One region of the Marinobacter sp. PE14 genome, then DNA from elsewhere that is predicted to be linked to it. Evidence: riboswitches for the same ligand, from Rfam matches in the RefSeq annotation. Region 1 holds a riboswitch; the other holds the start of a gene.

Region 1 (10,379 bases):
ATCTGCCGGGGCTTTTTGGCGGCTATTTCTTTGTCGCCATGGTCCTGGCCTTTCTGGTCTGCGCCGCATTAGGGGCACTCATAGAGTGGCTCATGATACGGCACCTTTATCACCGACCTCTCGATACCCTGCTGGCAACCTGGGGTCTGAGCCTGATTATGCAGCAGGCTTACCGTTCCATCTTTGGTGCCCGGGAAGTGGGTGTCGAACTGCCGGAGTGGATGCTGGGCGCGTTTAATGTGACCGATCTGGTGCAATTGCCGATTAACGGCCTGTTCGTGATGATCATTGCGCTCTCTATCGCCGTTGGACTTTACCTCCTCATGTTCCGCTCCGGCTATGGCAAGAAGGTCCGCGCTGTAGTGCAGAACCGCCCTATGGCTGAAGCGGTGGGTATCAACAGTGCCGGTATTGACCGGGCAACCTTTGCCCTCGGGTGTGGCATCGCCGGTGTGGCGGGCGCGGCATTCACCATGATCGGGTCAACAGGCCCCTCATCCGGCCAGGCCTACATCGTGGATACCTTCCTGGTGGTGGTGTTTGGCGGCGCGCAAAGTCTGATTGGCACCATCGTGTCTGCCTTCGGCATCTCCCAGGCCCAGTCGACCATGGAATTCTTCCTCAGTGGTTCCATGGCCAAGGTACTCACCCTGCTGGTCGTCATCGGCATTCTGATGCTGCGTCCGGAAGGACTCATGGCCCTCAAGGTCCGTCGCTAGGAGATTGTGATGAAAACTGCATCCCCAATGAAATGGTTTGTCTCCCGTGAGGGACTGTATTACCTGGGACTGGCGGCGCTGCTGGTCATCATACTGCCGCTGATACTGGACCCATTCCGCCTGAACATGGTGGGCAAGTATCTGACCTACGCTTTTGTCGCGATTGGCCTGGTCATGTGCTGGGGTAAAGCGGGCATCCTCAGCCTGGGCCAGGGTGTGTTCTTTGGCCTGGGTGGCTACTGCATGGCGATGTTCCTGAAACTGGAGGCGTCCACACCGGAAGCCACCGCCATCCAGTCTACTCCCGGTATTCCAGACTTCATGGACTGGAACCAGCTCACGGCGCTGCCCTGGTTCTGGGAACCGTTCCATAGCTTTTCTTTCACCCTGCTGGCGGTGATTGGTGTGCCGGTCTTGCTGGCCTTGGTTATCGGACTTGCCATGTTCACCCGTCGGGTGGGTGGCGTGTACTTCGCCATCATCACCCAGGCCATCGCCGCTGTCCTGACCATCCTGATTATCGGGCAACAGGGCTTCACAGGTGGCGTAAACGGGATTACCGACCTGCAGACCCTGAATGGCTGGGACATTCGCACGGATGAAGCCAAAACCACACTGTACTTCATCTGCGTTGGAATGCTCTTCCTCTGTTTGTTCGTGGCGCGCTTAGTCCAGAACCGAAAGCTCGGCCGTATCCTTGTGGCGATGAATGCCCAGGAGACCCGGGTGCGCTTCTCCGGCTATGACGTTGCCGCCTTCAAGATCTTCGTGTTCTGTCTGGCAGCGGCCTTTGCTGGTGTTGGTGGCGCCATGTTTACCCTGATCGTCGGCTTCATGTCGCCGTCTTTCATCGGCATCGTCGCCTCCATCGAAATGGTCATCTTCTGTGCCCTCGGTGGTCGGTTATCCATCCTTGGCGCTGTCTACGGCGCGCTGCTGGTCAATGCGGCCAAGAGCGGGTTTTCCGAATCCTTCCCGGAACTCTGGCCTTTCGCGATGGGCGCCCTGTTCATCGGCGTGGTGCTGGCCTTCCCGAATGGCATGGCCGGTCTTTACCAGACCTATGTCATGCCACTGGAAGACAAGATCTTCAAGCGTAACAAGGCGAAAGACACAGCCGCAGCGGAACCTGAAGCCGTCAAGCCGACCGCTGAAAAGACCGATGACTATGATCCGATGATCGATTCCTACAGCCCGGAGAAATCGTGATGAATGCAGCCAAGAGCAAGAGCGGTGATTTCCTGCTGGCCGTCGAAGGCCTGACTGTGTCCTTCGATGGCTTCAAGGCCGTCGATGACCTGTCCTTCTACCTCGATCCCAAGGAAATCAGGGTCATCATCGGCCCCAATGGCGCCGGTAAAACCACCGTACTGGACCTGATCTGCGGCAAGACCAAGGCCACCACCGGGTCCATCAAGTTTGCCGGCAAAGAGCTGACCAAACTCAAGGAACATCAGATCGTCCACGCGGGCGTGGGCCGGAAATTCCAGACGCCGTCCGTGTTCGAGGACCTGACCGTCTTCGAAAACCTCGAAGTGTCCTACCCACAGGGCCACAGCGTGATGGGCGCCCTGGCCTTCAAGCGGGACAGGGTGGTTATTGAAGCGGTGGAAGAGGTGGCGGAGACCATCTTTCTCACGGATGTCCTGAACGAATCGGCGGCGTCGCTCAGTCACGGCCAGAAGCAGTGGCTGGAGATCGGCATGCTGCTGATCCAGAAACCGGACCTGCTGATGCTGGATGAGCCGGTGGCGGGCATGTCCGTCACCGAGCGCAAGAAAACGGCGGAACTGCTGCGGGTGATTACCAAAGACCACACGGTACTGGTGATCGAGCATGACATGCAGTTTGTCGGCGACATTGCCGACCGGGTGACGGTCATGCATCAGGGCAAGGTTCTCTCGGAAGGGTCCATCGAGCACGTGAAGGCGGACCCGAAAGTCATCGAAGTCTACCTGGGGCACTGATCATGCTGAGCATCAAACATCATTCGGTGGCCTATGGCCAAAGCACCATCATTGACGACCTGAACCTGGATGTGGCGAAAAACGAGATTGTGGCCGTGGTGGGCCGTAACGGAATGGGCAAGACCACGCTGATGAAATCCCTGGTCGGGATGACCCCCACGAAGGGCGGCGAGGTGAGCCTGGACGGAACCAAACTGACCAATATGAAGAGCTTTCAGCGGGTTCGTGCAGGAATCGGTTTCGTACCTCAGGGCCGGATGATTTTCCCCACCCTGACGGTCCGGGAAAACATCGAGACCGCCCTGGCTGCGGTAGGTGAGAAGAAGGTGCCGGAGGATTTGTACGATCTGTTCCCGGTGCTCAAGGAAATGCAGGGCCGGCGTGGCGGTAACCTGTCCGGCGGCCAGCAGCAACAGCTGGCCATTGCTCGCGCCCTTGCCACGCGCCCGAAAGTGCTGCTGCTGGACGAACCCACCGAAGGCATTCAGCCCAACATCATCAAGGAAATTGCCAAGACCTTGCGGCGCATTCGCGATGAGCGGGGGCTGTCGATTGTGGTTTCGGAGCAGGTACTGAGCTTTGTGATGGATGCCGCGGACCGGATTCTGGTCATCGAGAAGGGCTCGATTGTGCACGAAGAGAGCCGTGCCGAGGCAGACCAGGACAAGATTGCCAGCTATCTGGCGGTTTGATCGATTGAGACATCAGGAGACGAACAATGAGACACGGTGATATTTCCAGCAGTAACGATACCGTCGGCGTGGCGGTGGTGAACTACAAAATGCCCCGGCTGCATACCAAGGCCGAGGTGTTGGACAACGCCCGCAATATCGCAGAGATGATCAAGGGTATGAAGGTGGGCCTACCGGGCATGGATCTGGTGGTGTTCCCGGAATACAGCACCATGGGCATCATGTACGACAACGACGAGATGATGGAAACCGCGGCCACCGTGCCCGGTGACGAAACCGCCATCTTCTCCGCAGCCTGCCGTGAAGCCAACACCTGGGGCATCTTTTCGCTGACGGGTGAACGCCACGAAGATCATCCGAACAAGGCGCCTTACAACACGCTGATCCTCATCAACAACGAGGGTGAAATCGTTCAGAGGTACCGCAAGTGTATCCCCTGGTGCCCGATTGAAGGCTGGTATCCCGGCGATAGCACCTACGTGAGCGAAGGCCCCAAGGGCATGAAGATCAGCCTGATCATCTGTGACGACGGCAACTACCCGGAAATCTGGCGAGACTGCGCCATGAAGGGTGCCGAGCTGATCGTGCGCTGCCAGGGTTATATGTACCCGGCCAAGGAACAGCAGATCATGATGTCCAAGACCATGGCCTGGGCCAACAACTGCTATGTGGCAGTGGCCAACGCCTCTGGTTTTGATGGTGTGTATTCCTATTTCGGCCACTCAGCACTTATCGGCTTTGATGGCCGTACTCTGGGTGAATGTGGCGAGGAAGACATGGGCATTCAGTACGCCCAGCTGTCCGTGAGCCAGATTCGCGACGCGCGCAAGAACGACCAGTCCCAGAACCATCTGTTCAAGCTGCTTCACCGCGGCTACAGCGGCGTTCATGCGTCAGGCGATGGTGACAAGGGCGTGGCCGATTGCCCATTCGATTTCTACCGTACCTGGGTGATGGATGCCGAGAAGGCACAGCAGGACGTGGAAGCCATGACTCGCAAAACCATCGGAACCGCCGAGTGTCCGGTGGGCGACCTGCCTGTTGATGGCAAGGAAAAATCCGCAGGGGCTTAAAGCCGGGAGGCGCCAGTGCCGTTTATCAACGAACGGCTGGAAGCCAACCGGGAATCCATTGAAAAGGACCGGGCCGCCTCAGGCCCGGTTCGTGCTTCCCGGTTCCGCTTTGAGCCAGATGCCGTCATGTCCCGCCTGCGGGACAACATTGTTGGCCAGGACGAGGCCCTGACCGCCATGGAAGCCATGCTGGTGCGGGTGAAAGCCGACATCGGCGACGACAACCGGCCGCTGGCGGTGCACCTGTTCCTCGGACCCACCGGGGTCGGAAAGACCGAAACCGTGCGCCTGATTGCTGAAGCCATCCATGGCAACCGTGATGGCGTGTGCCGCATCGATATGAACACACTGGCCCAGGAACATTACGCCGCTGCGCTCACCGGTGCCCCGCCCGGTTACGTGGGCAGCAAGGAAGGCCACAGCCTGTTTGATCTGGACAAGGTTCAGGGCTCGTTCAGCAAGCCCGGCATTGTCCTGTTCGATGAGATCGAGAAAGCCAGCAAGGAAGTGGTGCGCACGCTGCTGAACGTGCTGGACACCGGCCGGCTGGTGTTTCCGTCCGGCAACCGCGAGATCGACTTCCGCAACACCCTGATTTTCATGACCAGTAATGCGGGCGCACTCGATGCGGAAGCCCATCAATATCGGTATCAGCGGGGTTGGCGACGTTGGCTGGGCCTGCGACCGGGCGATGCGAACGCCATTCGCGACACCGCCCTCCGAAAGCATTTTGATCCGGAGTTCCTCAATCGAATCGACCAGATTCTCACGTTTAACAACCTTGGTGAAAACTGGCTGGATGCCTTGCTGGACATTGAGCTGGCTGGCCTCAACAAGCGCCTGTCCCGCAAGCACGCTGAGCTTTCGTTATCGCCAGAATTGCGGGCCGAACTCTGCCGAGGATACGACAGCCGGTACGGCGCCCGGGAAATGCTTCGCGCTTTTCGTCAGCGGCTGGAACCGTTGGTTGCCCGTGCTTTATTGGCCAATCCCGAGAGTCGGTTATTCAAAGCGGATCTTCAGGGCAACGAGATAACCGTGCACCAATACGTCGAATGACGTAGGTACCGGGGGCATTTCGCGAATACCTTCCCGGGGCCGGATTTCGGATAGTGAAGCTGTTACCTAAACGTGTAAGCCAATAATACCAAGGAGCCTCCGCTATGGCTGAAACCATTATCAAGATCGATCTGAACAAGTCGGCCTACGAGAACGACAAAATCCACAACCGCTGGCACCCGGACATTCCTCTGGTGGCGACCGTCAAGCCGGGCGATGATTTCATCGTGGAGTGCTACGACTGGACCGGCGGACAGATCAAGAACGATGACAGTGCTGACGACGTTCGCGATGTGGATCTCAGCCAGGTGCATTTCCTGTCTGGCCCCATTGGTGTCGAAGGCGCAGAGCCGGGTGATTTGCTGGAAGTGGACATTCTCGATATCGGCACCTTCGAAGAGAGCCAGTGGGGCTTTAACGGGTTCTTCTCCAAGCAGAACGGCGGCGGCTTCCTGACCGAACACTTCCCGGAGGCCCAGAAATCGATCTGGGACTTTAACGGCATGTTCACCAAATCCCGCCACATTCCCAACGTGGAATTTGCCGGCCTGATTCACCCGGGCCTGATCGGCTGCCTGCCCTCCAAAGAATTGCTGGACACCTGGAACAAGCGTGAAGCCGGACTGGTCGCGACCGATCCGGAGCGCGTACCGGAACTGGCTACTTTGCCAAATGGCGACACCGCCCACATGGGCCAGTTGACCGGCGACGCGGCCAAGGCTGCGGGTGCCGAAGGCGCGCGTACCGTGCCGCCCCGTGAGCACGGCGGTAACTGTGACATCAAGGATCTGTCACGGGGTTCCAAGGTTTATTTCCCGGTGTACGTGGACGGCGCAGGTCTGTCTGTCGGCGACCTGCACTTCAGCCAGGGCGACGGCGAAATCACTTTCTGTGGTGCCATCGAAATGGCTGGCTGGATTCACCTGCGGGTAAACCTGATCAAGGATGGCGTGAAAAAATACGGCATCAAGAACCCGGTGTTCAAGCCCAGCCCGATCAAGCCCCGTTACGACGATTACGTGATCTTTGAGGGCATCTCGGTGGACGAGGACGGCGGCCAGCATTACCTGGACGTACACGTGGCTTATCGCCAGGCGTGTCTGAACGCCATCGAATACATGACCAAGTTCGGTTACACCAAGGCCCAGGCCTACGCAATTCTCGGCTGTGCGCCCGTGGAAGGCCATATCAGCGGCGTGGTGGATATCCCCAACGCCTGCGCCACGCTCTGGCTGCCAACGGGCATCTTCGACTTCGACATCAACCCGTCCGCCGATGGACCCCAGAAGAAAGTCAGTGGGGGCATGGACGTACCGTTGTCGAAAGATAAGGAGTAATCACCATGCCTGTGTATGACTACAAGTGCCGAGAGCACGGCCTGTTTAACACCCTGGCAACCATGGACGATGCCGCCAAGCCGGCAGAGTGCCCTAGCTGCAAGGCCCTGTCGCCACGGGTGATCGTACTGCCCTCGCACATTGCGGCCATGGACCCGGCCAAAAGGGCAGCTGAGGACAGGAACGAACGGTCGCGGCATGAACCGGTGTTCTCCACCGCAGACCGAAGGGCCAATGATAAAGAGCATAGCCGTGCCTGCGGCTGTGGCTCTCCGAAGCCCGGAAAGTCCATGCTGTTTTACACCGCCGACGGGAAGAAGATGTTTCCTTCCATGCGGCCCTGGATGATCAGCCACTGATCGGCTGAGTAGATGCTGTCACGTGTTTGGCCCCCTTCATGGGGGCCTTTTTTTGTGCCTGCCCACCTTGTCCCTTCCAGATATCGTGTATATAGTGTCTCCATCCTTGGTCAAATACCAGATGTAGTGATCAGTGCGTAACCAACTCGGTCAGCACGTGATCACCCGATGCATTCTGGTATCGGGAATCCGGTGAGAATCCGGAACTGACGCGCAGCGGTATTGGGGAACAAGCGTGGCATAAAGACACTGGCGCAAGCCGGGAAGTCGCCACGCAAGGCCGAATCGAACGATTCACGCCCCTGAGTCCGAAGACCTGCCAGGGAGAAAACTGCACCTTCGCGTTTCAAGGTGAGCAGACCGGACTCAGGCCAAACTCGTAGGTCGGATTAGCGAATGCGTAATCCGACATCCCTGCCTGCGCAAAGCCGCTTTCGTCGGATTACGCATTCGCTAATCCGACCTACGGTGGCGTTCCGTTTCTCTGCCTACGCGATGGTGAAAGGATTTCAACGCGTATTCAGGAGAACACAGCATGTCTGCCTCAGCCCTGGCCGAACCCCGGCCAACCTCGCACACCGATACCGAATCCCTTCAGGTCATCAAACGCAACGGCACCCTCGTGGGCTTTGACCCGTCGAAGATCAGCATTGCCGTGACCAAAGCGTTCCTGGCCGTCGAAGGTGAACAAGCCGCCGGCTCCGCCCGTATCAACGACGCGGTGCACCGTGTCACCGACCAGGTTATCCAGGCCATTGGTCGACGCCTTAAAGCCGGCGGCAAGGTGCACATCGAAGACATTCAGGACCAGGTGGAACTGGCTCTGATGCGAGCTGAAGAGCAAAAGGTAGCCCGGGCCTATGTTTTGTATCGGGAAGAGCATGCCCGGGAGCGTGCCCGCCATGCCCCGGTTGAGGCCCACCCGCACCTGACCGTGAAAAAGACCAGCGGCGAGATCGCTCCGCTGGATCTGGGACTGATGAAGCTGCAGGTAGAACAGGCGGCCACGGGGCTGGAAGGCATTGATGGTGATTCCCTGGTGGACGATGCCCTGACCAATCTCTATGACGGCATTGCCGAGGAAGACGTGCTGTCGGCCTTGATCATGACGGCCCGCAGCCGGATTGAGCGGGAGCCGGACTACAGCGCGGTCACCGCCCGCCTGCTCCTGGAGCAGCTCCGGCTGGAGAATGCGGCTGCCCTGGGTCTGCCCATCAGCCTGCCGCTGGCAGAGATCTACCCCCAGGCTCTGGCGGCCTTCATCGAGGCAGGTATTCGTTATGAGCTGCTGGACGAAGCCCTTGCTGCCTTTGATCTGGAGCGCCTTGGCGCTGCCCTGAAACCGGAGCGTGATCTTCAATTCGGCTTCCTGGGTCTGCAAACCCTGTACGACCGTTACTTCCTGCACTGGAACAAGGCCCGCCTGGAATTGCCTCAGGTATTCTTCATGCGCGTTGCCATGGGCCTGGCCCTGCGCGAAGACGACCCGAATGCTCGGGCCATCGAGTTCTACAACCTGTTGTCGTCCTTTGACTACATGGCCTCCACGCCCACCCTGTTTAACAGTGGTACCCGCCATTCACAGCTGTCTTCCTGCTATCTGACTACTGTGGGTGATGACCTGGAAGACATCTACGGCGCCATCCGCGATAACGCCATGCTGTCGAAATGGGCTGGCGGCCTGGGCAACGACTGGACTCCGGTGCGTGCGCTCGGCTCCCACATCAAGGGCACCAACGGCCAGAGCCAGGGCGTGGTACCGTTCCTGAAAGTGGTGAACGACACCGCCGTGGCGGTAAACCAGGGCGGTAAGCGTAAGGGCGCGGTGTGTGCCTACCTGGAAAGCTGGCACCTGGACATCGAGGAGTTCCTGGAACTGCGCAAGAACACGGGGGACGAGCGCCGCCGTACCCACGACATGAACACCGCCAACTGGGTGCCGGACCTGCTGATCGAGCGCATGCGAGAAGACCGTGACTGGACCCTGTTCTCCCCCAGCGATGCGCCGGATCTGCACGACCTGTATGGCAACGCCTTCCGTGAACGCTACGAGCACTACGAAGCCCTGGCAGAGCAGGGCAAAATCAAACTGTTCAAGAAAATCCCGGCCAAGCAGCTCTGGCGCAAGATGCTCACCGTGCTGTTCGAAACCGGCCACCCCTGGATCACCTTCAAAGACCCCTGCAACCTGCGTTCTCCCCAGCAGCACCGCGGTGTGGTGCACAGCTCCAACCTATGCACGGAAATCACCCTGAACACCAGTGCCGACGAGATCGCTGTATGCAACCTCGGTTCCGTGAACCTGGCGGCCCACATCGCCAACGGCGAGCTGGACGTGCAGCGTCTGGAAAAAACGGTGAACACCGCCGCGCGCATGCTCGATAACGTTATCGACATCAACTACTACGCAGTGCCGCAGGCCCGCAATTCCAACCTGAAGCATCGCCCGGTCGGTCTCGGCCTCATGGGTTTCCAGGATGCGCTCTATCAATTGGGCCTGCCGTATTCCAGCCCGGAAGCGGTTGAGTTTGCTGACGTTGCCATGGAGCAGCTCAGTTATTTCGCCATCCGCGCCTCGGCTTCGCTGGCGGGTGAGCGAGGCGCCTATGAGAGCTATGAGGGCTCACTCTGGCAGCAGGGCACCTTGCCGATCGACTCCATCCAACTGCTGAAGGAAAACCGCAGGGAAGGGGATCTGTCTGTAAATACCAAAGCCCGACTGGACTGGTCTCCCGTACGCGAACTGATCGCAAAAAACGGCATGCGCAACAGCAATGTGATGGCGATCGCCCCGACGGCCACGATTTCCAACATCGTGGGTGTGTCCCAGTCCATCGAGCCGGCGTACCAGAACCTGTTCGTGAAATCGAACCTCTCCGGCGAGTTCACCGTGGTAAACCCCTCCCTGGTGCAGGATCTCAAGGCCGAAGGCCTGTGGGACAACGTGATGGTGAACGACCTCAAATACTTCGACGGTTCCGTGCAGCAGATCGACCGTATCCCGGATGTGCTGAAAGCCCGCTACGCCACGGCCTTCGAGATCGATGCGCGATGGTTGGTGGAAGCCGCCGCCCGGCGCCAGAAATGGCTCGACCAGGCCCAGAGCCTGAACCTGTACATGGCCGAGCCCAGCGGTAAAAAGCTGGACGCCCTGTATCAGCTGGCCTGGGAGC
Region 2 (10,379 bases), 330 kb from region 1:
CCGCCGCTGACGCCGCTTTTGAAAGCTGGTCAGAAAGCACTCTGGAAGAGCGAATCAAGGTGCTGGAACAGCTGCACGCGGGCCTGAAAGAGCGCGCTCCGGAAATTGCCGAGACCGTCTGCCGGGAAGTGGGCATGCCCATCAAACTGGCCACGCCGATCCAGGCCGGTATGCCGGCTGCGGTAACCAAGAGCTACCTGAAACTGCTGCCCGACTTCCCGTTTACCGAGCAGTCCGGAAACTCCGAGGTGCAATATGCGCCGGTCGGTGTGGTTGGCTGTATTACCCCCTGGAACTACCCGCTGCACCAGGTAATCTTGAAAATCGTCCCGGCAATTGCGGCCGGTTGCACCGTGGTGCTCAAACCTTCCGAGATCGCTCCCCAGACGGCGTTTATTCTTGCCGAGATCCTCGATGGCACCGACCTGCCCAAGGGCGTGTTCAACGTGGTTTGCGGCTATGGCCATACTGTCGGCGACACCCTGATAAAGCATCCGGATGTGCGCATGGTGTCCTTCACCGGCTCCACCCGCACCGGCAACCTGATCGCCCACGCCGCGGCTGATGACTTCAAACGCTTCGCCCTGGAGATGGGCGGCAAATCTGCCTCGGTGATCCTCCCGGACGCCGACCTGGCGGCTGCCGTTAAAGGCACAATTAACAACTGCCTTCTGAACTCAGGCCAGACCTGTACTGCACTCACCCGAATGCTGGTTCCGGCCGACAAGCACGATGAAGCCTGTGAACTGGCCGCCGCTGCCGTGGCTAAAATGACCCCGGGTAACCCGCTGGAAGAAACCACACGGTTGGGCCCGCTGTCGTCTGCCCAGCAGCGTGACAAGGTGATCGACTACATCAAACTGGGGATTGATGAAGGTGCCAAACTCATCACTGGTGGCCCTGAGGCGCCCGAGGGATGCGATAAAGGTTACTTCGTTAAGGCGACGGTCTTCGGCAACGTCAAGCCGGATAGCCGTATTGCCCAGGAAGAAATCTTCGGGCCAGTTCTGTGCGTGATCCCTTACAACGACGAAGCCGAAGCGGTGAAAATCGCCAACGGCACCCAGTACGGCCTATCCGGTGCAGTCTGGTCCGGCGACGATGCCAAGGCCAAGAAAATTGCCAGCAAGCTGCGCACTGGTCAGGTATTCGTGAACGGTGGTGCGTTTAACCCGATGGCACCGTTTGGCGGCTTCGGCCATTCCGGTATCGGCCGCGAATTTGGCAAGTGGGGACTGGAGGAGTTTCTGGAAATCCGGTCTTTGCAGCTGTAAATGCCGATAGGCTGGGCTGCCGATCGGTGGCCCTGAGAGTTAGATCGGCCACGGGGTGGGGGTGTCTTTTCTGCCGGGAAAAAATGTCTGAGCGAAGCGAGTTGTTTTTCCCAGAAGAAAAGACACCCCCGCCTCGGGGCCAGCCCCCAAAGCCTGTAAGCCCTAGGCCTTCCCCCCAAGCAAAATCCGCACGGCGGTACAGGCATCCTCCAGCTCCGCCTCCCTGGGTTCGCGTCCGGCGATGATGTCGCTGTACAGGCAGGACTCTGCCAGTCGGATCATGAAGTAAGACAGGCTGAAGATGTTCATTGGTGGCTTGATATGCCCGGCCGCAACCTGGTCTTTCAGCATCCGCGTGTTGGTCTCGACCGTGCGGGTGTGCAGGATTGACTGCGAAGAGGTGAGAATTTTCAGGGCATATTCCGGATCCTGGTTGATGAATCGCCGCAGCGGCTCGAAGTGCAGGATGGCGGAGTTGGTGCGGCGGTACACGCCGACGATGTAGTCCACGCCAGTGCCGGGCGTTTCCGTCATGGCCTGTCGCCAGAGGGGTTCATACAGGGACCAGAGAATCTCGCCGATCAGCAGATCCTTGTTGCCGACCCAGCGAAACAGGGTGGCGCGGCCAATTCCGAGCTCATCAGCCAGCGGCGCCAGGTGAATGCGCTCACCCTTAAGCCACATGCGACGTGCCCGCTTGAACGCCTCGGCCGGTGTTGCCCTGGTTACGGTTTTGTCTGCCACTGAAACCTCATGCCCGAATTTGGGTTCATTTTAACGGCTAAACCCGGAGCCGGCTATGCGCGCGGTTCTGACGGCTTGTGATGGTTTTGTGAACTTTTCCGCCTACACTCTGCCATGAAAGCATCGAAAGCCACCGGCAAATTCAGCGAAGCCCATCACCATGACGCGAACGGTACTGATTATTGAAGACAACCCCGGCATCGGTGAGCTGGTCCGTATGCAGGTTTCAGATCTGGGAATGAAGCCCGTGCTCGTGGACCGGGGGGACACCGGCCTGGAACGGTTCCGGGAGGGCGGCGTCGATCTGGTTATTCTGGATCTGATGTTGCCTGGCCTGGATGGTTTGGCGGTGTGCCGCGAGATTCGTGCCTGCCCAGGCTATGTACCGGTTCTGATGTTGACGGCAAAGAGCACAGAGCTGGATCGGGTCCTGGGCCTGGAGATGGGCGCGGACGATTACCTGACGAAGCCGTTCAGCGTGGCGGAGCTCGCAGCGCGCATCAAAGCGCTTTTCCGACGGGTAGACGCACTCTCTCAGGCAGCGCCTGCAGGCGATCAGGCTGATGAGATTGAGGTGGACGGGCTTCGGATTGATCCGGTTCGCCGGCGAGTGTTTGTGGATGATCGGGAAGTGGACCTGACCGCCCGAGAGTTCGACCTGCTCTGGCACTTTGCCTCCCATCGGGGCCGGGTGTTCAGCCGGGCGCAATTGCTCGATTCTGTGTGGGGTTACAACCATGAGGGCTACGAGCATACCGTGAACACCCACATCAACCGCCTGCGCAACAAGATTGAAGCCGATCCCGCCGACCCACGATACGTCCAGACGGTCTGGGGTGTTGGCTATCGGTTCATGGATTAGCGATGGCCCTGTCTGTCTTCCGTACTCTCTATGCCCGGCTGGCGATCGGTCTGTTCCTGCTGCTGCTCGTGGTGGGTGGGCTCTTTACCTTTCTGAGTCTGGCTTCGGTGAGGGAATACTCGGCTGCGGTCAACCAGCAACTGAACCGCGACCTCGCCCGCAATCTGGTCTCCGACCGCAATCTGGTTACGGATGGCGAACTCAACCGCGATGCCCTGAAGCAGCTCTTCGAGCTGTACATGACGATCAATCCCAGTATTGAAATCTACCTTCTGGATACCGAAGGCAACATCCTTTCCTACTCCGCCGATCCGAACAAGATCAAGCGCAACCGGGTGTCCCTCGAACCAGTCCAGACCCTGCTCGCAAACCCGGGTGCTTATCCACTTCCCGGCGATGATCCGCGCAGTCATGATCGGCGGAAGGTCTTCTCGGTAACGCCGGTGCCAACGGCTGCGGATCCAACGGGTTACCTCTACGTGGTTCTGCGCGGCGAGGAGTACGACCTGGCCGAGGGCATGGTGCACAGTAACCGGCTCCTCCAGTTGGGCGCGGGCGCGCTGGCAGTGAGTCTGTTTGTCGGGCTGCTGGCGGGGCTGGTGTTCTTCCGGCTGCTGACGCGTCGGCTGTCGCGGCTTACCGAGCGGGTGGAATCCTTCGAGCGCGGCATGTTGACTGAGCGCGCCGCGGCGGTGGCGGGTAAAGGCGATGACATTGATTACCTGGCCGCCCGGTTTGATCAGATGGCCCAGCGGATTGTTGCCCAGCTGGACCTTCTGAAACACAAGGATGCCCAGCGCCGGCAGCTGGTTGCCCAGGTCTCCCATGACCTGAGAACGCCACTGGCATCCATCCAGGGTTATATCGAAGCCTTGCGCCTGAAACAGGACACGCTCGGTGCCGATGAGCGGGCACGTTTCCTGGATGTGGCCCTTACCGAAAGCCACCGGCTTGGTCGCCTGGTGGAGGAACTGTTTGAACTTGCCGCACTGGATGCCCGGGAGAAGCAGCCGAAGACAGAACCGTTTGTGGTTGCCGAACTCCTTCATGATGTGGTGCAAAAGCATCAGCCCGAGGCGGAGCGCGCCGGCGTTACCCTGTCGATTGTTTCCGTGGCTCCGATCCAGGTGCTGGCGGATATCGCCATGACCGAGCGGGTATTGGATAACCTGATCAGCAACGCCATCAGCCATTCGCCGAAAGATACGGAGATCACACTGGGTGTTGTTGAACAGGCCGGGGGTGCGGAAATTACCGTCGCGGACGCTGGTCCCGGCATCGATGATGAGGATCTGGAGCACGTCTTTGAACCCTTTTACCAGGCCGCAGGTGCTTCCAGGACGGGGCATGCCGGTCTTGGGCTCGCGATTGCCCAGAGAATGGTGACGCTGCAGCAGGGGAAACTCTCTGTGCGCAATGCCGATGGCGCCGTTTTCAGCATCTGGCTGCCCCTGGCCGGTGACAGTGCCGCGCCGCGCGGCGAAAAATCCACAGCGTTATGAATTCGTAATACCTGGTGAACGTTTTCGTGAATCCGAGACCCTACGCTGTAGGTATGGAATCACGTGAAGGAGAAGTCTGATGAAACGCAAGATTTTGGGATTGTTTTCCGCAGTGGCGCTTGTCTCTGCAGCTGGTCTGTTCACCACCTACGCGGTTGCCGAAAAGTCGGAGTCGCAGATGAGCAAATACGCACCGGATCAACCCGGTCTGGCCGTGGCAACCTTTGCTGGCGGTTGTTTCTGGTGTGTCGAGGCCGGGTACGAGAAGCGGGTGCCGGGCGTGGTGGAAGTCGTCTCGGGCTATTCTGGTGGGAAAGAAACGAGCCCTTCCTATAATCAGGTTGCCTCGGGGCGGACTGGCCATACCGAAGCGGTACAGGTCTATTACGACCCGAACGAAATGACATACGAGGGCTTGTTGCAGGCGCTCTGGCGGATGATGGATCCGACCGATAATCAAGGTCAGTTTGTGGACCGTGGCCAGCAGTATCGACCGGCTATTTTCTACCATAACGCTGAGCAGAAGCGCCTGGCCGAAGCGGCCGTTGCAGAATTGGAGGCTTCCGGAGTTTACGAGAAACCTGTGGTAATCGAAATCGTGCCATTTGAGAAATTCTACCCGGCCGAGGAATATCATCAGGATTACTACGACAAGAACCCGGTGCGCTACAACTTCTACACCTTCAACTCTGGCCGCTATCAGTTTATCGAGAAGGTGTTTGGTGAAGATTACGAGCTCGATTACACCCGGTTTCAGGAGAATGCCTCGGTGGATGCCAGTGACGACCTGGTGGGCAATGAGAGCGCCAGCGCAGAGCCAGGTCAGATGGGCAGTGGCTTTAATCCCGGAAGCTTTGAAAAGCCGGATCAGGATGTCCTCAAACAGCGCCTGACCAACATGCAGTACGAGGTGACCCAGGAAGATGGTACTGAGCCGGCATACAACAACAAGTACTGGGATAACAAGAAGCCCGGCCTTTACGTCGATATCGTCTCGGGCGAGCCGCTGTTTTCCTCACGAGACAAGTACAAATCCGGCACCGGCTGGCCCAGCTTCACCCGGCCCATCACGTCAGACGCCGTAGTGGAGCATGAGGACAACTCCTTCTTCATGAACCGGACGGAAATCCGCAGTGTCCGCGCGGACTCCCATCTTGGCCATGTATTCAACGATGGTCCCGCGCCGACCGGCCTGCGCTACTGCATGAACTCCGCGGCGATGGACTTTATCCCCCTTGAAGACATGGAGGCGGCAGGTTATGGCAAGTGGATCGAGGAGGTGAAACCGTAGTCCGACATCAGAATCACAGCCAGAGATCCGCTACTCGGGTTTCTCGGCTGAAATGATGTAACACCTGCGCCTGAAGAAGTTCGGCAGTGGCAACGGCATCAATCAGAGCGTTATGGGCCGCGTAGTGGGGAAGTCCATAGCGCAGCCGACTGTCGGCCAGGCGAATGGAAACGGGCTTTTTTCCCATCAGTTTTTGCCATCGCGATGGGTTTCGATCCGGATGAAGGTGGGCTTCAATAGCCATCGTGTCGATGACGGGAAATCGGATGCCCTCCCCCAGGCGCCATTGCAGGGCGACGTCGAAGAACGTCCTTTCAATATTGCGGTAGTGGACGACAGGAATCCGGCCGTTCAGGCAGGCAAACAAATCCTTCAGGATATCTTTCATATCCGGTGCTTTGTCGATGTCGCTGTGGGTAATGCCGTGGATAGTAATGGAGGTTTGGTGCAGAGGGAGTTTCGGGCGCACGATCCAGTGTCGGGCTTTGCCCAGCGCGATGCCGTCCAGGGTGAAGGGCACCAGACCAATACTGACAATGGAATGCCGGGTTGCATCAAGCCCGGTGGTCTCGAAATCCAGCGCGACTAGGGGAACCTCAGACAAAGGCGTGTCCGGAGACACGCACCCGCTCTCGTAAAAGGCTCTCAGAATCGGGGACTTGCTTTGCTCAGCCAGAGCTCCAAACTGCTCGGGCCACGGCAGGCTGGTTACAGGGTTCTCGGCCGTCTCTTCATTAGACATTACGGGCCACCCCGGCGTTGTACCGGAATTTCAAAAACTTCTGGGCACCGCTGACCACCTGAAATGCGTCCTTGAGGTGGCTGCGCTCAAACGGCGAGAGATCCTCGGGCCGAACATTGTTGTCCGGCTGCCGATCAGCCTCAATGGCCAGCGCCTGGTGCCGAATACGGACGATGGAGATGAACTCCAGAGCATCCCTGAGATTGCCCAGATCGTCGTCCAGCAGGAGCTTGGTGTTGCCAATGGCTTTCAGCCGTTCAAACGAGTTCTGTGCACGGGAGCCGCAGGCCAGGGCGTGAACCCGAATCAGATCCGACAGGGGCGCCGTTCCCCGACGTTTCAGGTTGAAGGTCTTCTGGTGCTTGCCATCTTCTTCCAACACGAAGGTTCGGAAGAAGCCAATCGGGGGAGTGCGGTTCAGGGCATTGCGGGCCAGCATTGCCAGGAACCGCTGGCTGTTGCTGGCCTTGTCGGCCACCAGTGTCTTCAGCTGTTCGGCAAATTCGGTCTCCCCGTAGATGCCGTCCAAGTCAAAGAAAATATTGCTGTTTAACAGGGCTTCAGCTTTCGGATTATCAATCCAGTCGGTGAAGTAATCCTTCCAGACCCGCAATGGCTGCCGCCATTTTTTGTTGGTGGCCATGATGTCGCCGGTGCAATAGGTGTAACCGCAATCAGCGAGCCCATCGCTGACAAATTTTGCCAGCGCCATAAAATACTCATCGTGCTCTTCCGGCACAAAACTGTCGTCCAGGATCATGGCGTTGTCCTGGTCGGTAACCACCAGCTGCTCGTCGCGCGCCATGGAACCAAGCGCCATAAAGCAGTAGGGAACGGGGGGCGGGCCCAGTTTCTCTTCGCCCAATTCCAGCAGGCGCTGGGTAAAGCTGCGCCCGATGCCGGCCATGGCACTGCCGATCATATGGGAGTTGGCATCCTCGTTAACCATACGAACGAAGCTGTCGCGCACATCCTCGCTGATTTTCTTCAGGCCTTTGACATCATGCTGATGGTAAATGTTGCTGACCAGGTACAGGCTGCTCTGGCTCTCGTATTTCACGATGTCGGACAGTGCGATTACGCCCCGAACTTCATCCCGATCCATCACCGGAAGATGATGAACGTTGTTGTGCAGCATTGTGAGCATGGCCTCGAATATGAACATACTCGAGCGGATGGAAATCGGGTTTTTCGACATGATGTCGCTGATGGGGGTTTCCGATGCCAAGGCCTCGCTGAGAGCACGGGTGCGCAGATCCCGATCAGTAATGATGCCCTTGAGCAAGGGCTTATCGCCTTCCTTGTCCATCAACAACAGGGCAGAGACGCCCTGTTCGGTCATTATCCGGGCGGCTTCCTGGAGACGAACGGTACAGGGCGCCGAAACAGGCTCGCGGGAAATCAGCCGGGTGACCTTGGACGTCATCAGCTGGTTGGATTTTTCCCGTCTGGATAACGCGGATCTCAGGCGGCTTCGGTCTTCCACCTCGACGAAATCTGCAAAGCCATCGTCGTTTTCCCAGAGGTACTGAAAAGTTTCGTAAGGGATCTTGTAGAGTAAAGAGTCTTCCAGGGCCTTGGCTGGGAAGCGCACCTTCCTGTTCATCAGCAGGCCGAACTGGCCAAAAACTTCACCTTCGCTGATCCGGTTATACAGTTCTCCCGATCGTCGATAGATCTCGACGGCGCCGCTGCGAACATAAAAAAGCCAGCTACTGGGGTCGCCGAACTCCAGGATCTGGCTTCCGGCCTTGAAATACACAACCTCGATGTCGCCAACCACTCGGTCGAGCATCTCCTCGGCCATCTCGTCAAACGGCGGGTATTGTGCCAGGTGATTGCGGATGTCGATGAGCTCGGCCTGCATAAAACTCCCTGTTCTGGCGAATAAAAATGATTGTTAGCCATGGAATATAGCAGTGGCAGAGGCCTGCGGCCATGTCGACCTTTGATGGATTTCATTGACCACTTACCCCGGTGTTGCTAGCCTTGCCACACTTTTTTCAGGTGTCCGTCGCAAAGCGCGACGGGTGAAACGGGAAATCGGTGAGCCTGGTTACGCCAGCGCAAGTCCGATGCTGCCCCCGCAACGGTAAGCAGGACAACGGCAATCTGTGCGCCACTGTGTCGCCACGACATGGGAAGGTGATTGCCCGGGAACCTCAGGTTCCGCCTGCCAGCCCGGAGACCGGCCTGGAAAAACACCCGATGTTGCGGTGGGCGACCTGGGTGGGTGATATGCCGGTTCCGCTTTCCTGACACCAGTCTACCGCCTGCCCCCATTCCCTGTTCCGCAACAAAACCCAGATTCCCGTGCGGGTGCGCGCGGAGTGCGGAGCAAGCTTCATGTTCAGAATTCAAAGCCCTGTTGTACTGGCCGGCGTTGCCATGGCCGCCCTGCCTCTGGCCGTTTCGGCCCAGTCTGCCTCAGAGAACGACGCCCTGGATCCGATCGTGGTTACCGCGACACTGGGGCCGAAGACGGTTGGTGAGAGTCTGTCTTCGGTTACGGTAATCGAGAAGGAGGATATCGATCGGCAACAGCCCGCGGAATTCCGCGACCTGCTGCGCGCGCAGCCGGGAATCAACGTGGTGTCGGACGGCAGTTACGGCAAAACCACCAGCGTATTCCTGCGTGGCGCGGGAAGCTCAGGTACAGTGCTGCTTCTCGATGGTATCCGACTGCGCTCTGCCTCTGCCGGCATCCCGCCCTGGCAGTTTTTGCCTCCGGAATTGATGGAGCGGGTTGAACTGGTTCGGGGCGCGAAGAGCTCCCTCTACGGTGCCGATGCGGTGGGTGGTGTCATCCAGGCGTTCACGCTGGAGCCTGAGGCCGGGCGCCAGGGTTGGGGCGAACTAAAGGGTGGCTCCCATGAAACCCATGAGGTGACTGCCGGATTAGCTGGCCGGGAGGGCCGTTCCTCGTTCCTGGCCAGTGGCGTCTATTCGGACACCGATGGCACCAATCTGAGAGATGGCGGTGAAGACAAGGGTTTTCAAAACACCGGTGGCCTGGCGAAGCTGAGCCACAGTTTTGACCAGGGCGGCGGCGCAGGGCTGACGGTGTTCCAGTCTGAAGGCAACACCGAGTTTGAAGGCGGTGATACTGATTTCCTGATCCGTGCCATGGGTCTGCATCTGGAGGCTGTTGCCAGTGACTACTGGCGCACACGGATCCAGTTCTCGGAAGCCCGCGACGAACAGGATACCTTTGGAGCCAATCCCAGTACTTTCGACACATTGTCTCGTTCCGCTCGCTGGGAAAACACCCTGACCGCCGGTGTTCATGAGCTGGTTCTGGGTACGGAGGTCATGATTGATGAAGTGGACGGCACCAGCGATTTCAAGGAAGACAGCAGGACCAACAGTGCGGTCTTTGGCCAGGGTCGTCTGAACTTTGATGCTACCGATCTGATGTTCAGTCTGCGTCTTGATGACAACGAGGCATATGGCAAAGAGGAGACTGGCGGCGTGGCCTTCGGTCACCAGCTGGATCGCGCCCATCGTTTCCGTCTCAGCTATGCCACGTCATTCCGGGCGCCAACCTTTAATGATCTCTATCTGACAGTACCCTTCTACACTGGCAATCCCGACCTCAATGCGGAAGAGGGGCAGATGGTCGAGGCGGGCTTCTCGGGACGATATGACGTCTGGTTCTGGGACATTGCGCTCTATCAGAACGATGTGAAAGACCTGATTACCTACGTCTCTGACCCGGTGACGTTTGAAGGCACCATGGAAAACGTTGAGACGGCCAGAATTCGTGGCGTTGAGGTTTCTTCCGGTATTGAGACTGCTGACTGGAACCTGTCGGCAGCGGTAACCTACGCGGATACCGAGAACCGCGATACCGGCGCACGTTTACCGCGCCGCGCAGAAAAGAATGTGCGTTTGGATGTTGATCGCCTGTTTTCTCAGTGGTCTGTGGGAGCCAGCTTTATCGCCGAGAGTGACCGCTATAACG

What was found. A riboswitch is a leader RNA that binds a small molecule or an ion and turns the genes downstream of it on or off. The one in region 1 is predicted to bind cobalamin.
Region 2: it holds a riboswitch for cobalamin, as region 1 does, so the genes downstream of both, ACWJ62_RS07100 (TonB-dependent receptor plug domain-containing protein) here and ACWJ62_RS08580 (ribonucleoside-diphosphate reductase subunit alpha) in region 1, are expected to answer to the same signal.

What each region holds. Positions count from the first base shown of each region.
Region 1 covers NZ_JBQXNY010000002.1:584,948-595,326, forward strand. Annotated here, with positions in the region: gene urtB (urea ABC transporter permease subunit UrtB) at 1-719, shown strand, start outside; gene urtC (urea ABC transporter permease subunit UrtC) at 729-1,928, shown strand; gene urtD (urea ABC transporter ATP-binding protein UrtD) at 1,928-2,686, shown strand; gene urtE (urea ABC transporter ATP-binding subunit UrtE) at 2,689-3,378, shown strand; gene ACWJ62_RS08560 (aliphatic amidase) at 3,405-4,451, shown strand; gene ACWJ62_RS08565 (AAA family ATPase) at 4,467-5,510, shown strand; gene fmdA (formamidase) at 5,615-6,847, shown strand; gene ACWJ62_RS08575 (zinc ribbon domain-containing protein) at 6,853-7,206, shown strand; cobalamin riboswitch at 7,366-7,544, shown strand; gene ACWJ62_RS08580 (ribonucleoside-diphosphate reductase subunit alpha) at 7,742-10,379, shown strand, end outside.
Region 2 covers NZ_JBQXNY010000002.1:251,852-262,230, reverse strand. Annotated here, with positions in the region: gene ACWJ62_RS07135 (aldehyde dehydrogenase family protein) at 1-1,274, shown strand, start outside; gene ACWJ62_RS07130 (QsdR family transcriptional regulator) at 1,437-2,018, opposite strand; gene ACWJ62_RS07125 (response regulator transcription factor) at 2,179-2,880, shown strand; gene ACWJ62_RS07120 (sensor histidine kinase) at 2,883-4,382, shown strand; gene msrB (peptide-methionine (R)-S-oxide reductase MsrB) at 4,462-5,673, shown strand; gene ACWJ62_RS07110 (3'-5' exonuclease) at 5,687-6,415, opposite strand; gene ACWJ62_RS07105 (putative nucleotidyltransferase substrate binding domain-containing protein) at 6,408-8,282, opposite strand; cobalamin riboswitch at 8,404-8,626, shown strand; gene ACWJ62_RS07100 (TonB-dependent receptor plug domain-containing protein) at 8,762-10,379, shown strand, end outside.